One region of the Paenibacillus tritici genome, then DNA from elsewhere that is predicted to be linked to it. Evidence: riboswitches for the same ligand, from Rfam matches in the RefSeq annotation. Region 1 holds a riboswitch; each other region holds the start of a gene.
What was found. A riboswitch is a leader RNA that binds a small molecule or an ion and turns the genes downstream of it on or off. The one in region 1 is predicted to bind cyclic di-GMP.
Positions count from the first base shown of each region.

Region 2: another riboswitch for cyclic di-GMP. It lies ahead of KDC22_RS21085 (thiamine pyrophosphate-binding protein); the one in region 1 lies ahead of KDC22_RS02460 (choice-of-anchor A family protein).
Region 3: another riboswitch for cyclic di-GMP. It lies ahead of KDC22_RS31475 (flagellar assembly protein A); the one in region 1 lies ahead of KDC22_RS02460 (choice-of-anchor A family protein).
Region 4: another riboswitch for cyclic di-GMP. It lies ahead of KDC22_RS04900 (PA14 domain-containing protein); the one in region 1 lies ahead of KDC22_RS02460 (choice-of-anchor A family protein).

Region 1 covers NZ_CP073365.1:555,905-564,030, forward strand. The annotation lists gene KDC22_RS02455 (YhjD family protein) at 1-73, opposite strand, end outside; cyclic di-GMP riboswitch class I at 788-880, shown strand; gene KDC22_RS02460 (choice-of-anchor A family protein) at 969-3,926, shown strand; gene KDC22_RS02465 (alpha/beta hydrolase) at 4,723-5,682, shown strand; gene KDC22_RS02470 (HD domain-containing phosphohydrolase) at 6,178-7,704, shown strand; gene KDC22_RS02475 (NusG domain II-containing protein) at 7,922-8,126, shown strand, end outside.
Region 2 covers NZ_CP073365.1:4,851,876-4,860,001, reverse strand. The annotation lists gene KDC22_RS21110 (HAMP domain-containing sensor histidine kinase) at 1-722, shown strand, start outside; gene glpK (glycerol kinase GlpK) at 844-2,349, shown strand; gene KDC22_RS21100 (3-oxoacyl-[acyl-carrier-protein] synthase III C-terminal domain-containing protein) at 2,446-3,438, opposite strand; gene KDC22_RS21095 (hypothetical protein) at 3,555-3,905, opposite strand; gene KDC22_RS21090 (carboxymuconolactone decarboxylase family protein) at 4,012-4,380, opposite strand; gene KDC22_RS21085 (thiamine pyrophosphate-binding protein) at 4,430-6,073, opposite strand; cyclic di-GMP riboswitch class I at 6,188-6,286, opposite strand; gene KDC22_RS21080 (methyl-accepting chemotaxis protein) at 6,790-8,040, opposite strand.
Region 3 covers NZ_CP073365.1:7,317,862-7,325,987, reverse strand. The annotation lists gene KDC22_RS31475 (flagellar assembly protein A) at 1-1,134, opposite strand, end outside; cyclic di-GMP riboswitch class I at 1,181-1,273, opposite strand; gene biuH (biuret amidohydrolase) at 1,868-2,551, shown strand; gene KDC22_RS31465 (ABC transporter substrate-binding protein) at 2,586-3,599, shown strand; gene KDC22_RS31460 (ABC transporter ATP-binding protein) at 3,612-4,421, shown strand; gene KDC22_RS31455 (ABC transporter permease) at 4,418-5,179, shown strand; gene atzD (cyanuric acid amidohydrolase) at 5,176-6,294, shown strand; gene KDC22_RS31445 (cupin domain-containing protein) at 6,342-6,770, shown strand; gene KDC22_RS31440 (PucR family transcriptional regulator) at 6,787-8,126, shown strand, end outside.
Region 4 covers NZ_CP073365.1:1,162,334-1,170,459, forward strand. The annotation lists gene KDC22_RS04895 (sugar phosphate nucleotidyltransferase) at 1-1,370, shown strand, start outside; cyclic di-GMP riboswitch class I at 1,508-1,588, shown strand; gene KDC22_RS04900 (PA14 domain-containing protein) at 1,603-3,936, shown strand; gene KDC22_RS04905 (glycosyl hydrolase) at 4,132-5,658, shown strand; gene KDC22_RS04910 (discoidin domain-containing protein) at 5,720-8,126, shown strand, end outside.

The DNA of each region.
Region 1 (8,126 bases):
AGGCGGATATAATAAGCGGCAGCAAAATATAGGATTTGACCAGCAGGTTGTCCTGGCTCTCTGCTCTCTGCATCCCTCTCAACCCCTTGGCAAGAACATATATTCGCATTGTAACTCAAAGTGCAAAGAATAATCAACGAAATTTATAAACTCAGGCTAACTATGTGACATAATTCACAATAAAATATAAAGAATTATTTTATATTAAAATTGAAATAATAAAGATTAAAAAATCAGTTCAAAGGAGAATGGCAATGAGTCATGAAGGAAGTCTCCGCCGCGGTTTGGTATTCGGGTTCATTCTAAGTGTTCCTCTATGGGTGTCGATCATTGGCTGGGTTCAACTGCTGGGGGTTGCTTAAACGGGTGTTGTCCATAATTGGGTGACACCTGTTTTTTGGGTTTATAGTAATCCATAAATAGGTAATATTACATACCGAAAGGAATAGACTGTAATTATATATACAAATAGAATGATAAATAGGACATATGTATCAAATTTTAATAATAAAAATTAATATAATTATAGAGGATAAGCTACAAGTACTGCGGTTAGGGTCTGATTTCTTGGATTTTTTCGGCAGGCGCAGAAAAGGGTAGTGAGGCCTTAGCCCTTGGGGGACAAGGGGTTGGAGAGAATTATTTTCGAGGGAGTAGCTAAAAATATATTGGAAAAGGATTGACAATAGGACTGGAGACCGGATAAACTGAAATTAGTACAAAAGTAACAAATGTCATAGACTCAACAACGATAATACATAAGCAACTATCAATTTCATATCGAAATCATGTACAAACGCAAACCGTTTCGAAAGAGCGGGACGCAAAGTCAGGAATCTACCGCCCCTTAAGTTGAGGCTAAGGTCGTCCGGCCGCCGTGAAGCTAACCCTTCTTGGCGGTCTTTTTTTGTTATAGTTATGCGGCAGATTCATAGAATAGTTAATAGTTAAATAGGAGGTGTGGACTATTGAGAACTAGAGTGCGGAGAACAGCCGCTGTCTTTCTGGCGGGCATCATGACCTTATCTAGCGCCTTTTCTTGGGGGACGGAGGTAAGGGCAGCTTCGGGTGTGCCTTATAACCCTACAGCGGTTTTGGGAGTTGCAGGCAATTTTAATGCTTTTCTATTCGGAGATTTCGCACAAGGTAATGATCAGATTGAAGGCCGCCTGGCAGCAGCGGGGGATATTACTCTCTCCGGTGGGTACGGAGTGGCCAGGGCATACAGGAATTCAACACCTACGGATGTTCTCGTCGCCGGCAGGAAATTTACACATTCGGGCAGCGGAGAAATCTACGGAAACGTGGTCTATGGGGACAGCATTTCAGCCAATGAGCCTAGCGTTAACATCAAGGGCACGAAGAAGCAGGGCAGCCCGATTGATTTTGCAGCAGAGAGGCAGTATCTGATCTCGCGTTCCGCAGAATACGGGGCATTGTCCAGTACCAATGAGGTTGGTAATAATCATTACGGAGGACTTACCATCAATGCACCGGACCGCTTCAATGTGGTTCATCTGGATGCTGCCACGCTGGCAACTACAAATCATATTCAATTTAACATTGCCGGGAATGCCACATTGATTATTAATATAAGCGGATCTACAGTCAATGTGCCAAGCTTTGCAATGAATAACGGCAGAGCAAGCCAGGTATTATTCAATTTCTACGAAGCGACAAAGGTGGATATCGCGTATACATCCTTTTTTGGGACGATACTCGCTCCTAACGCGGATGTCCATTATTCCGGAGCGGAGCTGTACGGGACTCTAATTGCACAATCTTTTAGCGGCGGAGTAGAGCTGCACCTTGGAATGTACGAGGGAGAGGGACCGCCGCCGAGTCCAACGCCGACAGTAACGCCAACGCCTAGCCCAACACCGACGGTAACACCGACACCGACAGTGAAGCCAACACCGACGGTAACACCGACACCAACAGTGAAACCTACGCCGACGGTAACACCGACACCAACAGTGAAGCCTACGCCGACGGTAACACCGACACCAACAGTGAAGCCTACGCCGACAGTAAAACCGTCACCGACACCTAAGTGCACCCCGACGCCAATACCGACGGTGAAGCCAACGCCAACGCCTACGGTGAAGCCGACGCCGACACCAACAGTGAAGCCGACGCCGACGGTGAAGCCGACGCCAACACCGACAGTGAAGCCAACGCCAACACCGACAGTGAAGCCGACGCCAACGCCGACGGTGAAGCCGACGCCAACACCGACAGTGAAACCGACGCCAACGCCGACGGTGAAGCCAACGCCAACACCGACGGTGAAGCCAACGCCAACACCGACAGTGAAGCCAACGCCAACGGCAGTACCAACACCGACGCCGACGGCAGTGTCAACACCGACACCAACGGCAGTACCAACACCGACGCCGACGGCAGTGTCAACACCGACACCAACGGCAGTACCAACACCGACGCCGACGGCAGTGTCAACACCGACACCAACGGCAGTACCAACACCGACGCCGACGGCAGCACCAACGCCAACACCGACTGCCGAGCCGACACCAACACCGACGGTAGAGCCAACACCGACACCAACGGAAGCGCCGACACCGACGCCGACGGCAGTACCAACACTGACGCCGACGCCAACGCCGACGGAAGAGCCAACACCAACGCCGACGGCAGTACCAACACCAACGCCAACGGCAGTGTCAACACCGACACCAACGGCAGTACCAACACCGACGCCAACGGCAGTACCAACACCAACGCCGACGGTAGAGCCGACACCAACACCAACGGCAGCACCGACACCAGAGCCGACGGTAGAGCCGACACCAACACCGACGGCAACACCGACACCAACGGAAGAGCCAACACCGACGCCAACGGCAGTACCAACACCGACGCCGACACCAGAGCCGACACCAACACCGACGGCAGCACCGACACCAACGCCGACGGTAGAGCCAACACCAACGGCAGAGCCAACACCGACGCCAACGGCAGTACCAACACCAACGCCAACGGTAGAGCCAACACCAACGGCAGCACCGACACCAGAGCCGACACCAACACCGACGGCAGCACCGACACCAACGCCGACGGTAGAGCCAACACCAACGGCAGAGCCAACACCGACGCCAACGGCAGTACCAACACCAACGCCAACGGTAGAGCCAACGCCGACGGCAGTACCGACACCAACACCGACGGTAGAGCCAACACCGACGCCGACGGTAGAGCCAACACCGACGCCAACGACAGAGCCAACGCCGACACCAGATCCAACATCGACGCCAACGCCGACACCAGACCCAACATCGACGCCAACGCCGACACCAGATCCAACATCGACGCCAACGCCGACACCAGATCCAACATCGACGCCAACGCCGACACCAGATCCAACATCGACGCCAACGCCGACACCAGATCCAACGTCGACGCCAACGCCGACACCAGATCCAACGTCGACACCAACGCCGACACCAGATCCAACACCGACGCCAACGCCGACACCAGATCCAACATCAGCATCGACACCAGCACCTACATCGCCGCCATTTAGTTTCCCTCCAGTGCCAACGCCGACTCCGATTATCGGATTCATCGTAAGCAATGATGTGGCTATTGATGAGGTGGCTATTGATGAAGATCCACTGCCGCTAGGACCTGTAGCAACTCCAGCAGCAACGCTGGCACCAACACCAGCGCCGACACCGGCTGTAGCGGTTGCTCCAGTAGCCGCGACACCGGAGCCAACTCCGTCAGCGGTACCGGCGGATGTAATCATTGTTGATGAGGAAGTTCCTCTAGGCGGTGTGCCTGCGGATGGAGTTCTGCCGAAGACAGGTGAATCCAGCCCTGCGCCATATTATTTTGCCGGTTTAGCACTTGCCGGTCTGGGCTTGATTCTTAGAAGAACCGCCAGAAACGGCAAACGCAAGTGAGTGATCCGTACTGAGATTAATACAAAGCAATGACCCAGTATTTTGACAAGAGCTGCTTTGGGAGAGGACGTTCTCCTGGAAGCAGCTCTTTGCTGTTGTTTAGGAGATTTTAATTTTCGTCTGTGTGCGAAAACAAACATGTTTCAAGGCACAACTCCAGCATGAAAATGTGCAGCGCGCCTAAAAACAGAACGTCGTCTGTTCATCTATTTAACAAATTTTAATCGGAAAACCGAACACAATTGGACTGTGAGCGCCGCGTAGGCCGAATGTAATCGAAAAAACGAATACAACATGCTGGCGAGAAGGTGAGTAGGCAAATGTATGTGGAAAACCGAATCCAATAGGATACAGAGAAAAGCCAGCCTGCTATAGGGAGCGGACAGCGGCTAATAGGTGGATTTTGTCCAACTGCTGATGAATAAATTAACCCCGGCGGGACAGCAGATGGATAAACAGCACTTAAATCATCTCAAGTCAGTAAAAATGGGCCAAACTAACAATAGCAGATGCTGTTTTTCCACTTGCTTGCCTGTAAACGTTAGAAATGGATGAATTAAAGTACGTTTGTCCACTTGTTTGTCGGAAGAGCTTGAAGAGCTTTGAAGAGCCTTGAAGAGTCTTATAGAGTAAGGGGGATTTGCTGAGTATGTGGGGAGGGAAGACTTGCGGGGGCTGCGGGCTGTATTTTTAGTTAACTTCATCCCGTGCTATACTAGGCTCAAATTAATCATAAGCAAGAGATCACATTCCCGAAATGGAGTGTTTGCTTACTGAAGGGGGAACGTTAATGTGGATGCTTTACCTGCTCGCGGTTCTGATTGTGGCTGCCGGAGGTGTGGGATATGCCGGTTATTATTTTTATGGAGTAGCCATTAAGCGCGCGCCCAAGGAATTCCTGGCGAAGACTCCCGATTTGAAGGTCGATCCGCCGGTAGCCGGTGCTTCGTGGGGAGAAGGGGCGGAGTGGGTGTCACGGCAGAGCTTCCGCACGGTGGAGCTGGTTTCGGAAGATGGCCTGAAGCTGCGGGGATATTACCTCGGATCTGAGCGGGCAGCAGGCCGGACTGTAATTATAGCCCATGGGTATTCCGGTAAAGCCAAGGACATGGGGGCCTCCGCCAAAAACTATTATGACAATCTGGGATACAATGTACTGTTGCCTGATGCCAGGGGACATGGGGATAGTGAAGGGGATTACATCGGCTTCGGGTGGCCGGAGCGCCGTGATTATCTGAAGTGGATTGAATTTGTCCTGCAAGAGACCGGTCCGGCCGCGCAGATTGTGCTGCATGGCGTATCTATGGGTGGAGCCACGGTGCTGATGACTGCCGGTGAGGAGCATCCTCCGCAGGTCAAGGCCGTTGTCGCCGATTGTGGTTATACCTCGGTTGAGGCACAGTTGTCCTACCAATTGCGGCGGATGTATCATCTGCCAAGCTTCCCGTTTGTGCCGAGTGCCAGTCTGGTGACCCGGATGAAGGCCGGTTATTCCTTCGGTGAAGCGTCTGCGCTGAATCAGGTACGCAAGGCCCGGGTGCCGATTCTGTTCATCCACGGAGATGCGGATACCTTTGTGCCTTTTGCTATGATGAATGAGCTGTATGAAGCCTGCAAGAGCCCGAAGGAGAAGCTGGTGGTGCATGGAGCGGGGCATGGTCTAGCGTATGATATGGATAAAAGCACATACATCCGCACAGTAGGCGAATTCGTGGAACGTTATGTACACAGCCCGACAGCGGCTGAATTCATCTGATACAAGCCCCAGAACGTAGACGCGCCCGATATCCGTAAGTAACGGTTATCGGGCGCTAATTATGTTCCACACATGGAGCCTTTCCCCAGAACAGGGAAGCAGCACGCCATGTCTTATCGGTATATTAATCCCCCGCCGTCTGTGAGCAAGACGGGTGTCGTTATTCCTTGTTATTTCCAGCAGCCGTGTGGCGAGAATAATCCTTCCAATACGACAAAAGCCCTACCTCTCTTTTGTCCTTGCGGCTCCGTGGCCGCGCCAGTGTGAATCGGAATGCTATGTTCGAATTTAATCTCATAAAAGGGATAAGTACTGCAAGAAAACGTAAGATATTGTGTCCAAACCGCCGATAATATAGACAAGTGATTCATCGGCCTGACATCTTCTTGATGGGGATAAACATACTCGAAAACAAATATTATTTTATTATAGCATGGACTTTATATAAATGCAAATGAATATTGGGCTGAGACCGGGACGGAAATGAGGGGACAGATGAGACTATACAGAAGCTTTTTGAGGAATCAGATCCGGAACTATATATTCGGCTCTACAGTAGCTGTGCTGGCAGTAGGGAGTTTGCTTATGTTATCTTCCCTGGAGATCAGCCGCGTGGAGTTTTTGCGACTGCTGCTTGTGCTTGTTGTTTCCTTTATGAGCATGGCAGCTATAGAGATTACTGTCTTTCTTAAACAGATCAGGCCCATAAGGACCGCATTGTATGAAGAGAACATTACACTATCCATGCTCGAAGAAGCCTATCTGCATACGCACCAGCTGCCCAAACGGGCCATTCAGCGGATTATGGGGCCGCATCTGATCGGATTATCTCTGCCGGCGCTCCTCCTGACGTTCTGGATGATTTACAATGGCTGGGTTACGTTCCCGTATGTCTATCTGGTGCTGGCTACCTGTTGTGCGGTGCTTGTAGCATGTATGCACGCGCTGATTGAATTCTTCCTGACCTGCACCGCCATTATTCCGCTGATCAAAGAATTCAGAAACCTTGCACTGGAGCGGTATGGCGTGGATTTTTCCCTGGAGGGCCATGTGTTTGTGCCCATTCGTCCCAAATTTCTGGTCAGCTGTATGCTGATCGGCACCTTCCCGCTGTTTCTGTTTATTATGGCCACACACATCCGCCTGAACGGCGATGGGGATTCTATAGTCGTAGTCGGACTTCAGAGCTACTGGGCCTGGGCGGGGATGGTGCTGCTGATCGGTACGTTGTTCTCCTCCATCGCGGCATGGCTGCTCACCAAAAGTGTTCAGCATCCGATTAATGAGCTGTATCAAGCGATGAACCAGGTGAAGGACGGACACCTTGTTCAGGTGCAGGATGAGTATTCTGATGAATTCTCCAAGCTGGTAGCAGGCTTCAATATGATGGTCCGCGGGCTGCAGGCCCGGGAGCAACAGAGCCGGCAGCTGCTGGACAGCTACTTCTCCACCCTCGCAGTGGCACTGGATGCCCGGGACTCTTATACGGCAGGACACTCGCTCCGGGTAGCTGAGTATTCGGTTATTATTGGACAGCTGGCCGGACTGAGGGGTCAGGAACTTGATGATCTGCGGAAGTCTGCCCTGCTGCATGATATTGGCAAGATCGGGGTGAGAGACAGTATCCTGTTCAAGGAAGAAGCCCTTACGGATGAGGAATTCCTCCAGATTCAGAGTCATACTATGCTGGGGGAGAATATTCTGCGGCAGATTGAACCGGCAGAGAAGATGGCACCCTATCTGGGCGGGGTCCGCTCTCACCATGAGCGTTATGACGGCCGGGGCTACCCGGACGGTCTTGCCGGTACGAATATTCCGTTGCACGGCCGGATTATCGCTGTGGCGGATGCATATGATGCGATGACGTCCGACCGGCCTTACCGTAAAGGGATGGATCATGAACGGGCGCTGAGCATACTGGAGCAGGGCAGGGGCAGTCAATGGGACCCTGAATTCGCCGGATTATTCCTTGCTTACTTCGGACGGAAGCCGGAATCCCGCAAAGACGGTTATCCCGCTTAAATAGGATAAAGGTGCCGGGACAGCGGTAATCTTAATAAATGGGTTGTCAGCAAAGCGGCCGCTATCCAGTTTATGGAGGTTCGCTTCGCTTTCCCGTGCCTATTTTGTGAACTGCCGTTGAAATACGACAATTAACGACCACATTCATTGAAGGATTGAAGACGGACCGTTATAATTATTAAGTCTGGATTTTAATTAAAAAATAAGGGAGATTTCTATGAAACGCGCAGATGTGCTGCTGATTTCTATTGTTCTGATTGCTGCGCTCGCTTTTCTGGTGCCGAGATGGCTGTCTAATGATGCAGATAAGGGTGGGCCGGGCAAGGAACTCACGGCCAATATAACAGTAGATGGAAAGTTATTCAAAACGATAACACTTACCAAAGAAGAGCAGACTATTGAAGTCCGTACGGAGCGGGGCT
Region 2 (8,126 bases), 3.4 Mb from region 1:
AGGAGGTGCGTCTGGAGAAGATGCGGCGCGATTTCGTTGCCAATGTATCGCATGAGATCCGCACTCCGCTCTCCATGATGCAGGGCTACAGCGAAGCGCTGCTGGACGGAATGGCCTCCTCTCCGGAGGAGAGCAGCGAGCTGGTTCAGGTCATTCACGATGAATCGTTGCGTATGGGACGTCTGGTTAAGGATCTGCTGGATCTGGCCCGCATGGAAGCGGGACATACCGACATTCTGAAGGCACAGGTGGATGTGGGAGAATTGCTGGAACGGGTGTACCGCAAGTTCTCGGTCCGGGCCAAGGAAAGGGATATTATGCTTGAACTGAAGTTACCTGAACGGGAGCTGCTCCTTAAGGCTGCTGACGAAGACAAGCTGGAGCAGGTGCTGACCAATCTGCTGGATAATGCCTTCCGCCATACCCCGGCGGACCGGAGGATCTCCATCCTTGCGGACACTGCTACGCTGGAAGGCCGGAGTTATGTAGAGATACAGATCAGAGACCAGGGGGCAGGCATTAACCCCGAGGATCTGCCGTTTATCTTCGAAAGGTTCTACAAAGCCGACAAAGCCCGCCTGCGCGGGGAGACGGGCGGTACCGGGCTTGGACTTGCCATTGTGAAGAATATCGTCGAATCGCATCGCGGCAGTATTTACGCCTCCAGCAAGCTTGGAGAAGGCACGACATTTACCCTGCGGCTTCCTGTCGAAAAACAGTAAACTGAGACCATGCATGACAGCGCCTCTGAGAGCAGAGGTGCTTTTTGTTGAAACCACTACATTAATCTTGTTCATCGTGGAACATATATTTCAAGCTAAGGCTTGCAGGAGGCTGGGCATTATGATCTTATCCTTAGACCAAGGTACCACCAGCTCACGGGCGATTCTCTTCAATGAAGAGGCGGAAACAGTCTCGCAGGGGCAATATGAGATTAAGCAGTCCTTCCCCCGTCCGGGCTGGGTTGAGCATGACCCGGAGCAAATCTGGGAGAGTCAGCTTGCTGCAGCCAGAGACGCCATTGAAGCAAGCTCTGCACCGGCTGAACAGATTACGGCTATCGGGATTACCAACCAGCGGGAGACTGCGCTGATCTGGGACAGAGTGACAGGAGAACCGATCTATCCGGCGATTGTCTGGCAGGACCGGCGGACTGCAGAGCAATGTGAGGAGCTGAAGTCCCGGGGAATGGCCGGAGTGATTGCGGACAAGACGGGGCTTGTCATCGACGCGTATTTCTCGGCGACCAAGCTGGCGTGGATTCTGGACCATGTACCAGGGGCAAGAGACCGGGCGGCTAAAGGGGAACTGCTGGCGGGAACGATAGACACGTGGCTGATCTGGAAGCTAACCGGAGGCACTGTACACGCGACAGACGTTACCAATGCTTCACGGACTATGCTGTACAACCTGCATGAGCGCAAATGGGATGAAGGGCTGATGGATGCGCTGCGCATTCCGCGCTCCATTCTGCCGGAGGTAAGGATGTCCGGCGGAGACTTTGGAGCATGTGATAAGCAGTGGTTCGGCCTGGAGATCCCCATCCGGTCTGTGCTGGGCGATCAGCAGGCGGCGCTGTTTGGACATACCTGCTTAGAAGCCGGCAGCGCCAAGAATACTTATGGAACGGGCTGCTTCATCCTGATGAATACAGGGACGGAAGCCGTTGCGTCCAGCCACGGTCTGTTGACCACGATAGCCTGGGGCATGGGTGATGAGCTCTATTACGCGCTGGAAGGCAGTGTGTTTGTGGCTGGAGCGGCAGTGCAGTGGCTGCAGGAGGGGCTCGGGCTCATCGTTGCTCCCGCAGACTCGGAGGAGAAGGCCAGTGAGGTGGAGGAGAGCGAAGGGGTTGTGGTGGTGCCGGCCTTTACCGGACTGGGCGCGCCTTATTGGGATATGTACGCTCGGGGGGCGATCTTCGGTTTGACGCGGGGCACAACGTCCGGACATCTGGTGCGGGCGACGCTGGAATCGCTGGCCTTCCAGTCCCGTGATGTGATCGGAGCGATGGAAAAGGATGCAGGGATGCCCCTCACCGGCCTGAGAGTGGACGGCGGTGCGGTACGCAACAATCTGCTCATGCAGTTCCAGGCAGATATTCTTGGCAGCGATGTGACACGTACTACCTATTCGGAGACTACAGCCCTTGGCGCCGCACTGCTGGCCGGACTGACCTCGGGGGTCTGGACCCGTGAGCAGCTGGAGAGCTTCAACAAGGCCGAGAAGGTGTTCTCACCGCAGATGGAGCCGGAAGAGCGCGAACGCCGCTACAACGCCTGGCAGGATGCTGTATCGCGTACTATGGGCTGGGAGAAGCACGCAGGCAAGCAGCAGGACGGAGCCTGAAGCAGACGCAAGATAATCATAATGTACCCTCTAACACAAATGGCCCGCTGGCAGAAATCTGCTGCGGGCCGTTTGCATATCTCAATTAGAAGAAGATTAGTACACCATTACGAACGCGACATTCTGCCAGCCCGCGCCTACCGTCCAGAAGAGGACCTTGTCTCCGCGTTCAAGCTGTCCGGTGGTGACGGCTCTGTGGAGGGCAATGAACGGGCTGCTGGTTGAGGTGTAGCCGAATTCATCGCCGATGTAGACTGCTGCCTCCGGGTTAATGCCGGTTTTGCCGGAGACCGCCTTGATGTTCGGGAGGGACAGCTGTGAGAAGCAGGCTGCCTTGACCGACTCAGGAGCGATTCCGTTATTACTAAGCAAGGTGTTGATGGATTCAGAAGCGGCGTCCACACAGATGGAATCATCGAACGGAATGAACTTCACGTTGAACTCTCCTGCAGCGACACCGGTGCGCCCAAGCTGTGCCAAGCCTTCTGCCGGGAAAAGAGAGTTACCGTACACACAGGTGTCCGTCTGGTAGATGGAGTCAATGAAGCCCACCGCATTCTCATCGCGTTCCAGAATGAGCGCGGCAGCAGCATCACCGAAGTTCGCATAATAGACCGGATCATTCTTATTGGCATGAGGTGCAACGTAATCAGAGCCGATGACCAGGGCGCGGCGGATTCTTGGGTTCGCCATCATCTGGCGGCTGACCTGTTCAACTGAAGCGGTCATTCCTGCACAGTTGGCATTGCTGTCAATACAGATCGTATGCGAAGCTCCGTTAATTAAGCGGTGAATCATCAATGAGTTCGTCGGGAATATATATTCAGGAGTCTGGCTTGCGTAAGCGATCAGATCAATATCAGGACCGGTAAGTCCGGTCTTCTCCAGAACATTGCTCGCGGCTTCAAAAGCCATAGTCAGGGAGTTCTCATCCGGGCTGTCGATGCTGTAGCGGTTCTCACGGCCCAGAGTAGCCAGCAGTCCACGGATATCAATACCCTTGTAGTCAAAATGCTGAATGAAAAAATCATTGCCGATTCTTTTGCCTGGATGGTAGATATCAATATCCTTAATGCGAATCCCTGCCATAGTAAACCTCCTAAAAGTATGGTTAGCGATACTTCTCATGAAGTTGCTGTTATGAACCAAGTCATGCGTTTCAAGCTGCTGATTTTGGTTTAATTTTAGTTAATCAAGTTAGTTAATCAAGCTTGTGTCGTCGAAGTGATTTCCAGGTTTTCGAGTCCCGCTTTGCGGCCCAGGCGTGCCAGCTGCATTTTGAGGATCGGGTTGTTCTCCAGTGTAAGACTTACTTTCTGGAAGCCGTCAGACTTGAACATGATGAAGCAGCCTTCAAGCAGCGGCACAACATCAGGTGCGGTTACATTCAGCTTGCGGCAGTCGATATCCAGTGCATATTCAGCAGGGGTAATCGGGTTGATGGTCTGCTGGTAAGCCTGTATGGATTTGAGCCCGTCCTCGTTAGAAAAGGTTCCCTCCAGCTCGATATTGATTACTTTCTTCGCAGTGTCAGTCTTCAAAATAAATTGTCCCATGTTGTTTATCTCTCCCTAATTGTAAGTGGTGATACCCTAAAAACATTGCCAGATAATTCTTAAATGTGCAACCTGAAAGTCGAAATTTGTAAAATCGTGCAGATGATTATCTCACTTCCTCCAGGGTCTCCAGCAGGACATTGAAGGCTGAAATCACCCGTGGAGCCCCCACACAAGGGACGAGATGAAGCAGCACGCCTTTGATCTGCTCAACGGTCATGCCTACCCGCAGCGCCATTACATAATGCACTCCGAGCTGTTCATACTGACCCATCGTAATCAGCGAAGAGATCACAGCAATCTCTTTCCAATCCGATCCGATAGTGGTCCGCTGAAAAATATCACCATAGGCATTGCCCATGATATACTCGGCTAATTCCGGAAAATGCTCTTTGATTGGTGCTAGGGCTTTGGCCCCATAATCCCCTGAAAGATTAGAGAAATGTTCAAGTCCGCTGTTCATGTTCTTGTTCACGCGTCTGCCTCCTGATAGTAAGTTAAGGACTTCTGTATGATACTACGGCTTATGTGAGATCCAGTGTGCGATGGGCCGTAGGAGGCATTTCATCACGGTCGGTCAGCAGCTCGATCACGGCTACCCGGTTAAGGGCGACAGCCTCGCTAATCGCAGCGGCGAACTCGACCTGAGTCTCACAGCGGAAGCCGGCTGCACCAAGAGACTCGGCGAACTTCACGGCATCTACCGGGACCTCGAAGATCGTACCATCAATTCTGCCGGTTGTTTTCTCCATCCCTTTGAGGGCCATATCCAACTGCATATTGTTCACAACGATGAAAATAACCGGAATGTCCTTGCAAACAGCTGTGTTTATTTCAGTTCCGAGCATCATAAAACAGCCGTCCCCGGTAATGCAGAAGACTGTCTCCTCCGGAGCGGCAACCTTGGCACCGATCGCCATGCCAATGGAGTTGCCCATACAGGCAAAGTAGGCATCGAAGATAAAACTGCCGGGCTTCTTCACATTGAACCATTTCACAGCATTGAAGCCATGGCTGCCGTCATCAACAAACACGCTGCTGTTGTAAGGAATCAAATCGCTCATCGTGCTCAATACCGAAGCCAGCGAGAGTCCTGTCAGCACGGGCAGCTCATCATTGTAATCGTTAGGAACCGCTAATTCATGTCTGGTTACCGCTGAGGGGTCCACCAGCTGAAGATATAGCGCCAGGTTGTCCCGTACATCCCCGCCGACAGCGAGGGTCGGTGAGGTGAGGATTTTGCCGACAAAGGTCGGATCTACATCGAACTGGATTAACTGCTGCGGGTGATTCTCCGGCTTCAGATTACAGATGGTCATATCGCTGAGACGGGAACCCATGACGATAAACAGATCGCTGTTGTTCATGAGCTCATCCCCGTGTGTAGAGCCTCCTACTCCGACCGGACCATGGTAGAGCGGATGATCATAAGCAATCGCCCCTTTGCCTCCGGGAGAGGTAACCACAGGAATGTTGAAGGTCTCGGCGAATTGAACTAATTCCTGATGTGCGCCGGAGCGGTTGACCCCCTTGCCGGCAATGATGAGCGGTCTGGTTGAAGCATTGATCGCTGAAGTAATCCGTTCATAGTTCTGATAGCTTACGAGCTTACTGCGTTCCGGCAGAACAATCCGGCATTCTTCAAGCCGCTCTGTCTGGACATCAAACGGCATACACAGATGGACGGGGCCTTTGCGGTCACCGAGGGCGATCGACAGGGCATGATTGAAAATGGTGCTGAAATGGTCGCCGCGTTCAACCAGCTTGCTGAAGAGGGTGGCGGGTCTGAACATTTCAGCCAAATCCGCCAGATAGGAAGTGGAGTCCTGGCATTGGGGAATGCCTAGCTCCTTAATGGATTGATGCCCGGTAATAAAGAGGACCGGGAGATTATTGGCCTTGGCGTGTGCTGCTGCGGTAAGCAGATTCGTTCCGCCCGGACCGGAGGTGCCGAAGGCAACCCCGAGACTGCCGGTTTTTAGCGCATAACCGCCGGCTTCAAAACCCGAGCTCGCCTCATGCCGGCCGGGAATAAACTCAATACCATAGTCAACCAGTTTCAAAGCGATGGGGCAAATAGATTTGCCTATGATTCCAAAAGAATGGGTTACTCCTAGATTACGTAATGCTTCCGCCATAAAATCTGCAACTGTCTTCAGAACATCCACCCCGCAAGTTGTTATTTGTTTATGCCAGCAATAGAAAACCTGTACTCAAAGTAGGAGCACAGGTCTGTTGCACGAAGCACCATAAAAAACGCAAAAATCAGGCGTTCACAGTTTTTCAGCAACCTGGCAGTCATGATCTCACCTAATAGAAATGAGACTGTAGATCCATGGCTTTGCGTCATTCCCTTTCGGAGAATTTTGCCCGGTATGTTGTTATAAATCAATGAATGGAGAATTTTCCTTTACAATATATTCCTCGCTCTGCTTTTGTCAATAACCCCTGGGAGAAGAAACTCGGAATTTGACGAATATTCAGATCAAAAAACCGATAAATATTTAGATTTTCAAACTTTTGAAAATGGGTACGTCTGGAAGACTAAAGTCTTAAAATGCAAATAGGCAATAACCGCTGAAATTGTACGGGTTGAGTCCAAAGACTTATTGCATCCGTCTATTGCTGCTAAGAGACATGGATAGTTTAGAATTACAGGGCTGAAGTATTCTCCAATAGGTCTTAAGAATTACAACGCTTGAAAAACGAATGAACAGCCGGAATCTGGTTATAAAGCATCAATTGTAAAGAAGTGCAAAGCTGTATTTTAGGCCTTATGCACAATTTCAACAATTTGTGAATATTACATAACAATCTTTTATTTTGTTGAAAAAAGAGACACCTCCCGCAAAAAATTCTGCAGGCGTGCCTCTCTTCGGGAATGCTAGAATTTGAAAATATGAATTGTTTTTTGCAGATTGAACACCGCTGAGGTCATCTTCTCCGTCTCGTCGGCTACGGATTGCAGGGCGTGAATCTGTTCATTCATCGCTGCGGATACCTCTTCCGTGCCTGCGGCCGTCTCCTGGGTAATGGCTGAGATATTCTCAATCGCCCCGGAGATCTTAAGTGCGCTCTCCAGCATGAGGTCACTCTCTGCTGAGAAGGAGGAGATCTGCTCGGTTATGTATTGGACACTATGTACGATCTGAGCAAAGATATGGGCCGTCTCCGTAATCATCTCATTCTGTACCTGAACAACCTCTTCGTTGATAGCGATGTTATCAATGGCCTGCTTGATATCCGCCTCAATGCTGCGGACCAGTCCGAATACTTCTTTGGTCGAAGCGGTTGATTCCTCAGCCAGCTTGCGGACCTCCTGGGCTACTACAGCGAAGCCGCGGCCATGCTCGCCTGCACGGGCTGCTTCAATCGAAGCATTCAGCGACAATAGATTGGTCTGTTCCGCAATCTCGGTGATCGTCTTGGTAATCATCGTAATCCCGCGGGCATTCTGGGAGAGGGCTTCAATGGTATCCGCCACCTTTTGGGTAGCCTGAATATTCTTCCGCATGCCTTCTGCCTGAGTATCTACCGATTGCCGACCCTTTTCGACCAATTCCAGCGTATGTACGGAGCGTTTGTTCATTTCTTTGGTGGAATTGGTATAGTTGGAGACTTTGGTTTCAATATCCTTGATGGATTCTGTCATCTCGGCGATATCGGTTGAGATTTCATTGGCGCCCAGTGCCAGCTCATTAGAGGAGGAGGCCACCTGTGCCATTACAAACTTCAGGTTCTGATTCTTGTCTTCAATCCCGCGGCTGGCATCCATCACCTGGCGGGTAATCTGGGAGGCGTCGGTGAGGATTTTTTTTAATTTATCAATCATGGTGTTGAACGAACGGCTGATGTCTCCCATGGAGCCGCTCTCGTCGGCACGGCTGGTGAAGTCACCTTTGGCAATCGTGTGCGTCACATTGGAAATGTCCTCGAACGAAGATGTAAGCGTTCTCTCAATGAAGCGTGCAAGCGGGTAAGTCAGTGCGGCCAGGATCGCCACGAGAATGATGCCGATGAGCAGCCTGTCCATGATAATCAGCGTAATTAACACCGGGACAGCGAATAGAGCGGCAACCAGGTAACAGCCGGTAACAATCTTTTGTTTCAACGGCAGCTTGTTCATCCAGTCCATAATGGTAAGTTCCCCCTAAATAATAATGATGTGTATTGTAATATTATAGGGGATAATAGTGCAATTGGTCTATTGTAAGAAATCAT
Region 3 (8,126 bases), 950 kb from region 1:
GTAGACATACACATTACCCAGTGCCTCAATCCGCAGCGGGCCTTCGATATCCTCTGTTACAATGAGGTCACCGGCGAACAATAGTTCACCGGCAGCGCCCGCCATCTCCCTGGTCAGCACACGGACTGCCGGGAAGTCACATCTTCTGACACTGCCGGTGCCTCCGCAGATGCGGGGTCTTCCGGTGTGCATAGCCACAATATCGCCGCATGGAAGAAGCCGGGCGTGATCTCCGGCGGCGACGTAAATATCCTGCGGCGGCGGTGGAGGCAGCACTCTTCCATCAGTGTCGAAGCCGGGGATTCCTTCTTCGGGCGGCAATTTGCGGGCGAACACCTCCCCCTCCAAGGCAAAAGGAGCCCCCGGAAACCGGAGGTACTCCAGGGTATCCCGAGGCTCCTTGGCAGAGCATCCCTGGAGCATCCCGTTGCCCTGCAGCGTATGCTCCGGCAGAAATAATTCCAGCCGGGATGCCTTGCCGGGCAGCGGGGCCCGTCCTTCAGCAATGCAGACAGGAAGGTAGGTGGGGTTCTCCAGTTCCGCGTACAGGGCCGGAATATTCAAGTTGCGCAGAATGAAGCGGTTATCCAGTGAGGCGATAATCTGTTCTATGGTAAGCGTGGACAGCAGCACCGCCGGGTTGGGCTGGGCACGGACTACCGCCTCGAAGGCAGCAGGGCAGTTGACCAGATTCCAGGCGTACTTCTCAGCACGGTATAAAGTGAAGTAGACCTTCAGCTTGTCGGGTGAAACTGTAATCTGATACTGGGGCTTCTCGCAAATCTCCCAGGTAATATAATCTGCCTTGGTCACTTCGGTCGGTTCTGTAACGGTCTTCCAGTTGATCTTCAGTACAACAGGGTGAATAGCAGAGATCCGGGCGGGAGCGCCGCCGGGCAGCGGGGGAGTGATGAATATCTGGTTGTTCTGCACGAGGATGATTCCATTCTTATCTCCATTTGCCCCGTCAGAAGCTCGGCCCTCTACAGAGAATGAATCCAGGAGACCGTTACGTTCAAGCATTAAGGACTCCACAAATTCATATCGGTTTGGTTCGATAAACTGCTGCGGCATGGTCGTTACCTCACTTTTTTTCGTATAATCAATGGCATTCGTACAGAAAAAGAACATCATAAAGCCTGGGAGGGCTTCCCGGTGAGAGCTGGCTTAAGTGGTCTCTATTGGCAGCCTGGCGACCCTAAACGCGACTCTTGGCGTTCTTAGGCCCATGGCTTTGCGTCCTGCCCTTTCGGGAAGTTTGCCTTTAGAAATAGATCAATGATATACACTCTGTATGAGGCGATTTGTTTCTTCTATATATTATAGTTGAAGTCCCTTCTGCTTGGTCGACTGTAATCGACAAAAAGAGTCATCACTAGTTCCTGTGTTGCATTAACTTCTGCAAACAAGCTTAATTCTAGTACTTAAAGAGCTATTTTTCAACTATATTATGCCTATTTATCAAAAATCTTAAAATGTGCAGCCCTATTTCGACAAGTGGAAATAGATTAAATTTCAAGAAAACTGGTTTCCCAGCGTTTACAGCTTATGGGAGAAATTCGTGAATAATTAAATCTTGAATAGCGTGATTTGCGTAGGGCGTCTGAGGCTGTTGTCTTGGGCGGCCTTTTTTGGCGTGGGGCTAAATGGTATTCAAGGGTGGAGGCGGGCCTAATCAGAGGCAATCGTGTAATGTATATGTTATATATGTGATTAAACACAAACAAAATGTATATTAATTCGTAATAAAAACGAAGACACGATAAAAATGTTGTAATATAATCTAACACATAGCAAGACGGATGGTCATTATGTTAATAAACATAACATTAATCAAAGCAGAAAACTCGGGAGGGGAGCATGAACCATGCAAATTTCAGCATCACCATACATTTGGCCCTATGACGGCGCTATGGACCCGGCGAAGACGGCACTGATGATTATCGACATGCAGACGGATTTTTGCGGCACAGGCGGGTACGTGGAAAGAATGGGCTATGACCTCTCTTTAACAGCAAGAGCAATTCAGCCCATCTCGCGGCTGCTGGCACGCATCCGGGAGATTCCAGGGTTCACTGTGATCCATACCCGGGAGGGGCATAAGCCGGATTTGTCCGATCTGCCGGCCAATAAACGTTGGCGCAGCAAGCAAATCGGTGCCGAGATCGGTTCGGAAGGACCGGCGGGACGGATTCTTGTCCGGGGTGAGCGCGGCTGGCAGATCATTGATGAACTGGCACCTGTACCGGGAGAGTACATTGTCGATAAGCCGGGCAAAGGCAGCTTTTATGCTACAGACCTGGATCTGATATTGAAGAATAAAGGGATTACCCACCTGATTCTGACCGGAATCACGACGGATGTCTGCGTACACACAACGATGAGGGAAGCAAATGACCGCGGGTACGAGTGTCTGATCCTGGAGGATTGCACGGGGGCTACGGATGAGGCCAATCACCTGGCGGCGCTGAGTATGGTTCAAATGCAGGGCGGTGTCTTCGGAAGTGTGAGTAATTCACAAGCGGTGCTGAAGGCGCTGGAGCAATATTAATAGTCCAAATAACATCATAAACGGGGGAATCACCATGTGGAACAAGTCCAGATCTAAAGCGCTCATCCTGCTTACTTCACTGATGCTGCTCATCACAGCCTGCGGCAATCATTCAGAGACCGGCAAGGCCGAGGGACAGGGAGCAGGCAGCTCCGGTGAGCTGAAGAAGGTGGTACTCAGGCTGAAGTGGATTCACCAGGCGCAATTCGCCGGATTCTACACCGCAGTTGAAAAAGGCTTCTATAAGGAAGCGGGGCTGGATGTGGAGATTCGGCCGGGGGGCGCGGATTTCCCTGCGGTGCAGATGGTGGCTTCGGGCAGTGAGGAATTCGGGGTAACCGGTGCCGACCAGATTGTCATCGCCAGAGAGAAGGGCGTCCCGGTCAAAGCGTTGTCCGCGATATACCGCAAAACCCCGTTCGTCATGTTCGCACTTAAAGAATCGGGCATTAAGACGATGGAGGATCTGGTCGGCCAGAAGGTAGGCATCAAGCTGGGCGGCAACGAAGAGCTGACCTTCCGTGCCATGGAGAAAAGCGCGGGCATCGACACTTCGCAAATTGAAGAGATGCCGATCAAATATGACCTCAGTCCGTTATTAACCGGTCAAGTGAAGGCCTGGCCCGGATATGTAATTAATGAAGTGCTGGCGGTGCAGGAGCAGGGCAAGGAGGTCAATATTATTGACCCGAACGACTATGGCATCAATTTCTATGCTGACACCCTCTTCACCACCGAGTCTGTGATCAAAAAAGACCCGGACATGGTCCGCAGCTTCGTGCAGGCCTCCATGAAGGGTTGGGATTATGCGCTGGATCACCCTGAGGAAGCGGCGAAATTCGGCCTGAAATACGGAGAAAAGCTTGATCTGAAGCATGAGGTCAGCATGATGAAGGCCAGTATCCCTCTGCTTCTGCCGGAGAAGCTTCCGCTGGGCTCGATGGAAGAGACGGCCTGGGAGACATTGCAGCAGAATCTGATCGACCTGGGCTTTGTGAAAAAGGGACAGGATCTGGACTCATTGTTCACCAACGAGTACTTGAAATAAGGAGGAACCCGTATGACGACAGCGATGAAAGAACAGATGGATTCGGCTTCTGTGCAGAATCCCGGTACCAGGGAAACGATGCTCTCCTTGCGCAATTGCTCCCTGTCCTTCGGCAATGTGCCTGTACTTGATAAGGTCAGTCTCGACGTCTACCGCAATGAGTTCATTTCCATTCTCGGACCGAGCGGCTGCGGGAAATCTACAACGCTGCGGCTGATGCTGCGGCTGTTAAGCCCGGAAGCAGGCGGGGAGGTTGCGTATTCCTCCCCGGATCTGTCCCTGGGCATGGTCTTCCAAAAGCCTGTCCTGATGCCGTGGCTCAGTGCACTCCAGAATGTCATGCTGCCCCTTGAGCTGGGCGAGAAGAAGAAATTCAGCAAAGGGGAGGCGCGGGACAAGGCGGAAAGCGCCCTGCGTCTGGTCGGCTTGCAGGATTACCTGAATCACTTCCCGCATCAGCTCAGCGGAGGTATGCAGCAGCGGGCGGCGATTGCCCGGGCCTTGGCTGCCGATCCGACCGTGCTGCTGATGGATGAGCCGTTCGGTGCGCTGGATGAGCTGACCCGCGAGAAGCTGAACTTCGAGCTGCTGCGGCTGTGGGAGAGCCCGGAGACCAGTCTTAGCAGCATTGTCATGGTGACCCATTCGATTCATGAATCCGCGCTGCTGTCAGACCGGGTGGTCATGATGTCCCCCCGGCCCGCCGGTGTGACCGATATTATTCCGGTGGCGCTGCCATCGCCGCGTGAAGCAGGAATGGAAGAGCTGCCGGAATTCCACCGGACGGTCAAGGAATTGAGAAAGCGGGTGAAGCACCTATGACGGCTATGACAGCGAGAATCAAAGACAGCCTCTACCCGGTCACGTTCGCGCTAGGCTTCCTGCTGCTGTGGGAGCTGGCTGTGCGGCTTCTCTCGGTTCCAATGTATCTGCTGCCTGCTCCCACCCAGGTCGTATCGGCCATCGACGGCTCGTTATGGTCGCATACGCTGGTTACGCTGGGCGAATCCCTGACCGGATTCATCCTTGCGAACATACTTGGTCTTGCGACTGCGGTTATTTTTGTCCATTCCAAGCCGATCGAGAAGGGGATGTTCCCGCTCGCTATCGCCCTTAAGACTACCCCGCTGGTGGCGCTGGCGCCGCTGCTGGTAGTGTGGATGGGGACCGGATATACCTCGAAGGTGATTGCCTCGATGCTGATCTGCTTTTTCCCGATTCTGGTGAACAGTGTCAAAGGTCTTAAGGCCATTGAATACGAAGCCTGGGAGCTGTTCTCCACCTATAAAGGGACGAAGAGCGAAATCTTCTGGAAGCTGCGCCTGCCCACCAGCCTGCCTTATATCTTCTCCGCACTGAAAATCTCCACCTCGCTGGCCATTGTCGGAGCGATTGTCGGCGAATTTGTCGGAGCCAATAAGGGACTGGGTTATGTAGTGCTTGTCTCCTCTTATCATATGGACACTCCGGTGATGTTCTCGGCCATTATTGCTTCAGCGCTGTGCGGTCTGCTGCTGTTCTGGTGTATCGGGCTGCTGGAGAAGAAGGTTATTTTCTGGACAAGGAGTGAGGACCTATGATGAAATGCTCGGTGATCAAAATTCCCGCAGGTGCGCCGCATGACATGTCCGGCCTGAAGGCATCGGCCGAAGAGGGGCTGTTCCGCCCGGAAGAAGTCGTAGCTGTGCTGGGGAAGACCGAAGGTAACGGCTGCGTCAATGATTTCACGCGGGGGTATGCCGTTATGGCCCTGAAGGACTTCTTTGCCGGAGCGGTAAAAGGAGGGGCTGCGGACATCTCTTATGTGATGTCAGGCGGAACGGAAGGCGTACTCAGTCCGCACTTCACGGTCATCAGCCGCAGCGGACAGGCGGGACTGGCATCGGAGCGGGAACGGGATCAGGATCAGTCGCAGGATCAGGAGCAGGGCCTAATTACCGGTGGTCCGAAATCACTTGCCATCGGCGTCGCCAGAACCCGGGACTTCCTGCCGGAGGAGCTGGGACGGCTCAGTCAAGTAGACGCCGTGGCGGAGGCGGTGGCCCGGGCGGTCCGGGATGCCGGAATTACTTCGCTTCAGGATGTGCATTTTGTGCAAATCAAGTGTCCGCTGCTTACCGCAGAGCAGATCTATGACGCGCACAGCCGTCAGGTATCGCTCGTGACAGAGGATACCTACAAATCCATGGGGTATTCCAGAGGGGCCTCTGCACTGGGGGCTGCCGCCGCGCTGGGTGAAGTGGAGCGTTCGGCCTTAAGGGAAGAAGAGATCGGCGTGAACTGGGATAAATTCAGCCGGGTGGCGTCCACCTCGGCGGGCAGTGAGCTCGCTTGTTGTGAAGTGATTGTGTTCGGCAACTCGCAGTCTGCGGAAGGCCCGTATCACATCGACCATGCGGTCATGCAGGATGCTATCGACGGCGCGGCACTGCAAGGGCTGCTGGACCGGTATCCCGGTGAAGAGCTGGTGCAGGTGCTTGCCAAGGCTGAAGCAGACCCGGACGGAGTGATCCGCGGACGGCGCCATATCATGCTGGATGACTCCGACATTAATCATACCCGCCATGCGCGGGCCGTGGTCGGCGGTGTGCTTGCCTATGTCGGCGGCGATCCGATGATCTACGTATCCGGCGGGGGCGAGCATCAGGGACCGAAGGGCGGAGGGCCGGTAGCGGCTGTCTTCCGCCGCAGATAGCAGGCTTTTTACAAATATATAACTTATACATCATGGAGGAATGAACTATGCATACACAGGAAACGGAAGTGCTGAGTGCGGCAGACATGACCTGGGAGTTAATGCCGAATCACATCGAGCTGTATCACCGGGAGATTGTCTCGGCAGAGCAGGCGGACCGCCTGGGTATCCGGATGAGCTCGATTCTGTGGGAGAAGCTGGGTATCGGCGGCCAGGTGTTGCCGCACTATCATGATGTAGTGGAGATCATCCATATTACCGTGGGCGAGGTCAAGCTGCTCTGCGGGGAGGAATGGTACAGCTACCGGGCCGGGGATACCTTCCACGTGCCTGCGGGCGTAGTCCATTCGGTAAGGAATACAGGCGATTCGCCGTCCGAGCAGATCAGTATTTTTGTACCGGCGGAGACGGATGTGCCGGCGAATTGTTTTTTTGGCACCACTCTGATCGAGGATATCTATTCTTCCAAGCTATAGCAAAGGCGGCGAAGCCATGGGCAGCAATGTAATCACCGGTTTGACCTGCAGCGATATCCTGCTGATTCCCGATCTGAAAGAGGCGGTCCTGCTGGCCGGGGCGGGCGGTCTCGGGCGTTATATTAACCGGGTCAACGTGATGGAGGTTCCCGATGTGATTGACTGGGTGCGGCCGGGGGAATTTCTGATTACCAGCGGTTTCCCTTTTCATGACCAGCCCGAGCTGCTCGCCGAGATAATTCCCCAGTTGAACCAGAAGGGCGTATCGGCGCTGGGGATCAAGACAAAACGTTATATTGCCGAGGTTCCGGCACGGGCGCTGGAGCTGGCGGATCAGCTGGACTTCCCGATCTTCGAGCTGCCGGCCGCCACCTCGTTCTCCGATGTGGTGCGCGACATTATGGAGCGGGTGCTGGTGCAGGAGGCCAGGGAGCTGTCCCAACTGCAGAGCCGCTTCCACAAGCTGTCCAAGCAGCTTCTCCATGGCGATGGCATTGAGGATTTCCTGTTGACGCTGGACGGTATGCTGCATAATCCGGTCTTCCTGCTGGATGATACCGATCAGGTCTTCTGTTCTCCGCAGGCAGAGGCGCTGGAGCTGGGAGAGCAGCTCCCGGCATGGATGCAGCTGCGCCAGGAAGGCAGCCTCGGCATTACCTTCCTGACGGTCGGGGAGCGGCGCATACGCGCCTACGTCTCGGCAGTCAATGACAAGGGTGCGGATCAATGCCTGCTGGTGCTGCTGGAGTGGAACCGCGAGCTGTCGGTAGTGGACCAGTTAACCATTGACCGGGTCGGCGTGCTGGTCGGGCTGGAGATGATTAATGCCGGTGCCCGCCGGGAGGTTGAACTGAAATATGTTGACCAGTTCCTGCAGGACTGGATCAGCGGCCGGATCGCCGCAGCCGAGGATCTGAAGCTGCGGGGCGAGGCCTGCGGCTGCCCGCTTCCCGAGCGCCCCCTGCGCGCCGTTACCGTCGGCTGGCTGGAGGATCAGCCGGAGCTTAAGCAGCTGCAGCAGGTGGTGAAGCGGGTGCGCGCCAGGGCGGACCTCCAGCATGTGAAGCTGACGATCCTGGAAGGGGAGCTGGTCCTGACGGTGCCCGATCAGCCGGAGCTTCCGCTCGAAGAGACGCTGGGACGACTGCTGGCCGAGATGAACCGGGTATTCGTAAGCGAGACCTGTGCCTTCTGTATCGGCGACCTTGCGGAAGGTCCCGACCAGGTGCGGTTCAGCTATGAGTCCTCGCGCAAAATCGCCCGCATCCGCCAGATCAGCGGCTACAGCGGAGCTTATGTGGACTACCGGAAGCTGGGTGTCTTCCGGCTGCTGTACCATCTGCCGGAGCTGGCGGA
Region 4 (8,126 bases), 610 kb from region 1:
AACTGGTACTTCTATCAGGCGGTTCTGGTAAACGGCTCTGGCCGTTGTCCAATGATTCACGTTCGAAGCAATTTCTGAAGGTACTGGAAAGCCCGGCAGGTGAACCGGAATCCATGGTACAACGCGTATGGAGACAACTGCAGGAGACAGGAATGGCGGAGTCGTCTTACCTTGCGACCGGCCGCAGCCAGGTGGAGATGATTCAGAGCCAGCTCGGCAGCGAGGTGCCGATAATCGTAGAGCCGGAGCGGCGGGATACCTTCCCCGCTATTGCGCTGACGGCAGCCTACCTGTATTCCATTGCCGGAGTCTCCCCAAGCGAGACTGTAGCGATCCTGCCGGTGGACCCTTATGTGGAATCCTCCTTCTTCGAAACGGTATTACAGCTGGAGAACACCATGCTGGTGAGCGGAGCGAATCTGGCGCTGATGGGCGTAGTTCCAGAACATGCTTCGGAGAAATACGGCTATATCATTCCAACGAGCGCAGAGGCAGGGGCGAGCGGTTACCTGCAGGTGAGCCACTTCCAGGAGAAGCCGGACCGCAAGCAGGCCGAGGAGCTGATCAGCCGGAATGCCCTCTGGAACTGCGGGGTATTCGCTTTCCGTCTGGGCTACCTGCTCGATATCCTGCAGCGCAAAGGGCTGCCGCTGAATTACGAGGAGCTGCAGAAGCAGTATAAGCTGCTCTCCTCTATCAGCTTTGATTACGAAGTGGTGGAGAAAGAGGATAATATCGTGGTCCAGCCCTATGCCGGATTCTGGAAGGACCTGGGGACCTGGAACACCTTAACAGAGGAAATGACCAGCAACCATGTCGGCAAAGGGTTCGTGACCGCTGACTCCGAGGGCACCTGCCTCATTAACGAGCTGGATATTCCGATCACGGTGATCGGGGCGAAGGATCTGATTATTGCCGCCAGCCCGGACGGCATTCTGGTGACGCATAAGGCAGAGAGTCCGCGGATCAAGGAAGTGCTGAAGTCTTTTGAACAAAGACCGATGTACGAAGAGCGCCGCTGGGGCCACTACAAGGTGATTGATTATGTGAAATATGATGAAGGCAATGAGGTGCTGACCAAGCGGATCTTCATCAACGAGGGCAAAAACATCAGTTACCAGCTGCATCACAAGCGCTGTGAAATCTGGACTTTTGTCAGCGGGGAAGCAAGCATTGTGATTAACGAGAAGATGCACAACGTGAAGGCAGGAGATGTGGTAAGGATACCAGAAGGGACCAAGCACGCGATTCTGGCGCTTACAGATGTGGAATTTATTGAGGTGCAGACCGGCTCTGAGCTGGTAGAAGAGGATAACATTCGTATTACTCTGGACTGGGAGGATATAGATCTACATCAGTTCATTTCGTAGGTCCAACTTATCCATTTAACCAATTGTTACAATTTCAAATCAGGTACTGAGAACTATTTTTTGGATAAATTTCGCCAATACTATACATTAAATTTGCATACTGACGATACTTACGGTAAGAGGGATTGATCCTTCCAAAACGACAAAGGCAAACCTAATCGAAAGATAGGGACGCAAAGCTATAGGGCCTTCGCAAGAGTGGCAGCCTGGCTACCGAAAGGAAGAGAATATTGTGAAAACTTACCGTAAGTCTCGTTTGCTCTGCACTGTGTTGTCGCTGGCCGTATTATTGTCTGCTGTACCTGTAGGACTCGGAATAGCCCCGTCATCGGTCAAGGCTGCATCTGCTTCCGGAGCACCTGTGAATCCCAATGCTTCAGCCCAGGCTGTCAAGCTGCTGAACGATCTCTATGAGATCTCGGGAAATGGAATTATCACAGGGCAGCATGATTATTTCGAGAGCCCGGATGAGCTAAGCAACAAGCTGAAGGGAACAAGCGGACATTACGCAGCACTGCATGGTTATGAGCTTGGAGCGATTGGCGGACAGACGGAGAGCGGAGTTGCCAAGCAGCGCAAGAATATCGTCTGGAGTGCGACGAACTGGTCCAGAGCGGGCGGGATTGTCGCTATGACGTTTCACCAGAGCCTTCCGGGCACCAGATATGAATGGTCCAATGTGCAGAAGCCAATCACCCAGGCGCAATTCGACAAATACGTAACCCCCGGCACGACTGAGTATAAAGCGCTGATTGCGGATCTCGATAAAGTGGCCGTTTCCCTGAAAAGCCTGCGGGATGCAGGTGTTCCGATTCTATGGAGACCTTACCATGAGATGAACGGCGGCTGGTTCTGGTGGGGGAAGAAGAACAATTTTGTTGCACTGTGGAATATAATGTATGACCGTTTCGTTAACGTTCATCAATTAAATAATTTGCTGTGGGTGTGGAACCCGAATGCGCCCAATTCCAACTCAGACCCTTACGAACGGACCTATCCGGGTGCGGACAAAGTGGATGTGCTGGCAGCAGATATATACAATAATGACTACTCGAATAAATATCATGATGAACTGTCCAGCCTGGCTGCCGGTAAACCGATTGGCATCGGGGAGAACGGTGAAATGCCAAGTATATCCAAGCTGAAGCTTACCCAGCAGAATTATGTGTTTATGATGAACTGGGGCAAGATGCTCTATGAGAACAACAGCACGGCGACAATCAAGAATTTCATGAATGACAGCTATACCCTGACTCGTGACCAATATAAAGCCTGGGCAGGACCTGTGGCAAGACCGACACTATCGCCAACAGCAACGCCTACACCTGTACCAACAGCAACGCCTACGCCAGTACCAACAGCAACACCTACGCCAGTACCAACAGCAACGCCAACGCCTGTACCAACGTTAGCAGCACCAACAGTCCCTCCGGTACCGAAGCCAGTCCCCGTTCCCAGTGATACGGAACAGCCGCCCCTCCAGAACGGTCTGACGGGAGAATATTTCAAGAATATGACCCTCTCAGGCACGCCAGTGATGGTGCGCGGTGATAATGTGGTCAGCTTCAACTGGCGCCAGGGAACTCCGGCTGCTGCGCTGGGTACAGATGCCTTTTCGATCCGCTGGACCGGCCAGATTAAGCCTGCTTACAGCGAAACCTATCAGTTCTACACTACCTCGGATGACGGTATCCGCTTATATGTGAACGGCACAGCAGTCATTGACAGCTGGGTCAAGCAGAGCGGGACAGTCCGTACCGGAAGCATAGCCCTTACTGCCGGGCAACAGTACGATATCAAGCTGGAATATTATGAGAACGCTGGCGATGCGAATGTCCATCTGATGTGGCAGAGCCCGAGTCAGGTGAAGGCTACCGTTCCGGCCAGTGCATTATTTATAAAAACAAGCAATACCTCCATACCTGCTCCATCTGCAGCACCAACGCCAACAGCAACGCCGGCACCAGTACCAACACTAACGCCAACAGCAACGCCGGCACCAGTACCAACACCAACAGCAACGCCGGCACCAGTAACTACACCGACGCCAACACCAGTGCCGACACCAACGCCGACAGCGGCACCTGCTCCGGTACCCACTCCTACAGCAGTACCGGAGAATCCTCCGGCTGCAAACGGATTGTACGCGGAATACTTCACTAATATGACGCTATCGGGCGATCCCGCTGTAGTGCGCACCGATGCTGTACTTGATTTCAACTGGCGTCAAGGCTCGCCGGATGCCGCCATCGGCATAGATTTCTTCTCCGTACGCTGGAGCGGCAAGATTAAGCCGCTGTATACTGAAACTTATCAGATCTATACCACTTCGGATGACGGTATCCGCGTACGGGTTAACGGTGAGCTTGTGATCGACAGCTGGGTGAAGCAGAGCGGGACCGAACGCTCGGGCAGCATAAGCCTGACCGCAGGCGAGCTGTATGATATTCAAGTAGAGTATTATGAGAATCAAGGGGATGCGAAAGCGCGCCTGATGTGGCAGAGTCCTAGCCAGGCCAAAGGAACGGTTCCGGCAAGCGCACTATTCCTCCCTTCCGCTTCCTAAGCTTATAAGGTCCGCAGCTGTGTTCATTCTTGGCGCTGTTACTGGTTAAGACGTTACAATTATAAATCCTGTAAGCCCACTCTTAATGGCCCTGCTGATCAGCAGGGCTACTAAGCTATAGACGATTCCGGGAAGGCTTAGCCTCCCGGGAGACCTAGTCTACCGGAGCAGTGCGGCTGGAGAAAGGAGATTACATTGAACACTTACCGTAAATACAGGCTATATATAACCATTCTTCCTCTTATCCTTATCCTTTCACTGATCCCATGGGGGACGGGGGAGGGGCGCAGTCTTCCCGCAACCGCCAAGGTTACGACATCTGCCGCCTCCGTACCCGTCAAGCCCATTAATCCCTCGGCCTCCAAGGAGGCTTCCGCATTGCTCAGTTATCTCAGTGATCTCAGCGGCAAAGGCATGATTTCCGGCCAGCATGATTACCTGGAGAGCCCCGATGAATTCAACAACAAGCTCAAAAACACAAGCGGCCAGTATGCCGTTCTGCACGGCTATGAGCTGGGAGCGATAGGCAACCAGTCTAAGGAGACCATCGCCAAGCAGCGGCAGGCTGTCGTAAACAGCGCCATCCGGTGGCATGAGAACGGCGGGATTGTCGCCATGACCTTCCATCAGAATCTGCCGGGAACCTCCCCCATATGGACCAATGTCCATATGCAGCTTAGCCAGGATAAGTTCAATGCTTATGTGACCCCCGGGACTGCGCAGTACAAAGCGCTGGTTGCGGAGCTGGATGAGGTGGCGAAATATTTAGGTGAGCTGCGGGATGCCGGAGTCCCTGTCTTATGGCGTCCTTATCATGAAATGAACGGCGGCTGGTTCTGGTGGGGGCAGAAGGATAACTTCGTTAAGCTCTGGGACCTGGTATACGACCGCATGGTGAACACGCACAAGCTGAACAACCTGCTGTGGGTGTGGAATCCGAATGCCCCGAACAAGTCGTCACAGCCTTACGCCGATTATTATCCGGGTGCCTCCAAGGTGGATATTCTAGCCGCCGATATCTATGACAATGATTTCAAGCAGTCTTACTATGACAGCCTCCTGAAGCTGGCCGACGGCAAACCGATCGGAATCGGGGAGAGCGGAGAGCTTCCAGACCCTGTCATCATGGCTCAACAGCAAAGTAAATGGGTATATACGATGACATGGGGGAAAATGCTGGTTGAGAATAACCCGCCCCTGAAAATCCAAAGCTTCATGAACCATAAATACACGGTATCCCGGGAGGATTACAAGCTTGCGATGGGCCCCAGACTCCCTGCGTTCGCTGCAGGTTCCCGGAAGGGTCTGAGAGGGCAGTATTTCGGCAATATGGACCTGTCCGGCTCACCGCTGCTTACCCGTAACGACAGCAGGATTCAGTTCAACTGGCACGGGAATTCACCGGCAACCGGCATTGCCAAGGATTCATTCTCGGTGCGCTGGACCGGGACACTGAAGCCCCTCTACAGTGAAAAGTACACGTTCACGGCTTCCTCAGATGACGGCGTTCGTGTATGGATCGGCGGCAAGCTGATTATTGACAGCTGGAAGAACCAGAGCAGCGCCAGCAGGGAGGGCAGCATTACGCTCTCCGCGAATACTCCCTACCCGATCAAAGTGGAGTATTACGAGAACCGCGGGGATGCCAGCGTCAGTCTGATGTGGAGAAGTCCCAGCCAGAAGCAGATGATTGTTCCCCAGAGTGCACTGACGCTTCCTTAAGGAAACGTGACGTAAGCCCGGTATAGTGCAGGACACCCCGGAAGAAAGCGAGGACAAGGGAATGAGGACTAGACTAAAAAAGAAACCCAACAAGCAACTTCACCGACTACTTAAATTTGCAGCATTGATCATTCTGTTACTGTTGTCCGTGTCTGTTTTCGGAGAGGATGGGACGAATACCGGCGAGGAGGGAGCCGATTTGTCTACATTGCCAACAGCCAAGGATGCCGGGCCGGAACTGCCGGAAGGGACTGTGATATGGAAGCTCGGCAAGCATGACGGTTCAGCGTCGGAGTTCAGGTCCGCAGGTTCTGCGGGTGTGAAAAAGAATGCCCGCATGGCTTCATCCGCAGCGAAGTCGGCAGAGCTTAAGACGCTGCCCTCCGGCCTGCACGGCGAGACCAATCCGGAGCTGCGGATTCAGTACGAGCTGGATAAGATCCCGGTTAACGGGGTCTTATTTCGCGTCAGCATTATAGATGCTTACAAAGCCGTACCGCAGATGAGTGTATTCTCCAACAGTCAGCTGTCAGGCATCATCCAGATTGCCGGTATTGCCGGAACAGGCAGCAAATATGATTTCCGCAAAAGCTATGAGCTGTACATTCCCAAAGAGCAGCTGGTCAAAGGCACCAACGAACTGACGCTGCGGACTGCCCGCGGCATCTATTCCTCGGAAGCAGAGGATAAGTACAACTGGTTTACATGGGATAATCTCAGTCTGGAGGCGCTGAAGTCTCCGATCAAGGAGCCGATTCACGGCAGCTATACGTTGACCGGGACCGTCGTGAATAACAAGCAGTTTTATTTTGACGAGGGTGCGGTTACCCATCTGCCTTATATTATGAAATGGCTCGGTGTTGCCTACAGCGGCAATATTATGCGCACCAGCTGTGCCAGTGATGTAGGCCGTTCCTGTGAGAACATGGAGGAATACTATAAGGTATTGAAGGATTACAATATGCAGGCCGTTGCGCTCTATCTGCATACAGGGGATATCAAGCTTAAGGCTGACGGGACACTTCCGGATGATGCCGAGAAGAAGCTGACGGATTATTTCCAGAAATACAGCCCTTATTTCCAGTACTATGAGGTGGATAATGAACCGGGTCTGTTCAACCGTTCCAAGGCGGTCAATCTGGCCATCGCCGAATGGCTGAACAGCAAGGGCAAGACGATTGCTCCGCATCTGCAGACCGTGGCCCCCGGATGGGCTTACTGGCCGGGATACAGCGAAGATTCCTGCGGCAACCAGAAGGGGCCGCTTAAGCAGTGCGGGGACCCGGACGGCTGGGAACGTGACCCGGCACAGCGTGACGAGCTGGAGGCCGTAACGGACTTGACGAATGGACACTCCTATGGCGATTCTTATATTTTCAGCCAAGGAGGGAGCTTCACAGAGAACCTGAAGACCTTTGGCGGAGCGGCGGACGGACTTAGCAAAAAAATGCTTGCCACCGAATTCGGTACCTCCGACTCCCATGTCGATGCTTATCAATACGGCGCCAAGGAGCGGACTTCGGCTGTCTTCGACCGGATTATGCGGGCACATCTCGGCTATGCCGATATGTTCGTACAGCATGCCGCCTTCTTCAAGAACTTCAGCCTCTTCAAATACGGCTTCAATCTGGAGGAGCATGATCCGGCCGCTACAGAGATCTACTACACGAAGGAAGGCGAGGACTCCCGCGTCAGTATCATGCGCCGGCTGGATCTGGCTTATGCTACGCACGGGGCTCCGCTGACCTACCAGATCAGCAACAAAGAGGAATTGGCCAATAAGCTGGTCTACGTTAGGGCCGTGGATACCTCTACGCTGGAGCCGCTGGCCGGTAGCAAGGCGAAGTCCAACAAGGTGCTTGTCAATTTCGTGAATTTTGAAAAAACAGAGCAGACCGTCAAGGTGAAGGTGACCCTGCCCAAGAAGACAATGTATGAAGGGGAGCGGTTCGGCAACGGGGACACGTATGAAGAGGCCCGCAGCTATATATCCGGCAGAATGGCTTCCCCTGAGCTGGAATTCACGGAGACGCTGGCCCCGGGAGAAGGCGTACAGTATATCCTGGAGCCTTCTTCCGAGGTGGCGGTCAGGGCGCCGCAAGGCTTGAAGGCTGCTGCCGTCAAAGGATTGTCCATGCAGCTGAGCTGGCTGGAAGCTCCCGGAGCAAGCTATGAAGTGCTCCGGGCTGACGGCCCCGGCGAGGCATTGAAGGTGATTGCAGCAGGAGTGAAGAGAACGGAGTACAAGGACAGCAAGCTGAAGGAAGGTACACTTTATACTTATGCTGTAAGAGTGTCCGGCTCTGGCGTGATGTCAGAGAAGACACAGATTACAGCCACCGGACTTGTCCCGCTGGCGCGGGCGGACTGGACAGTGACGTCGAGTGTTGATAAGGAGGCCTCCAATCCGGCAGGGGCGATTGACGGAGACCGGCGTACCCGCTGGGATACGGTCAAGCACCAGGCTT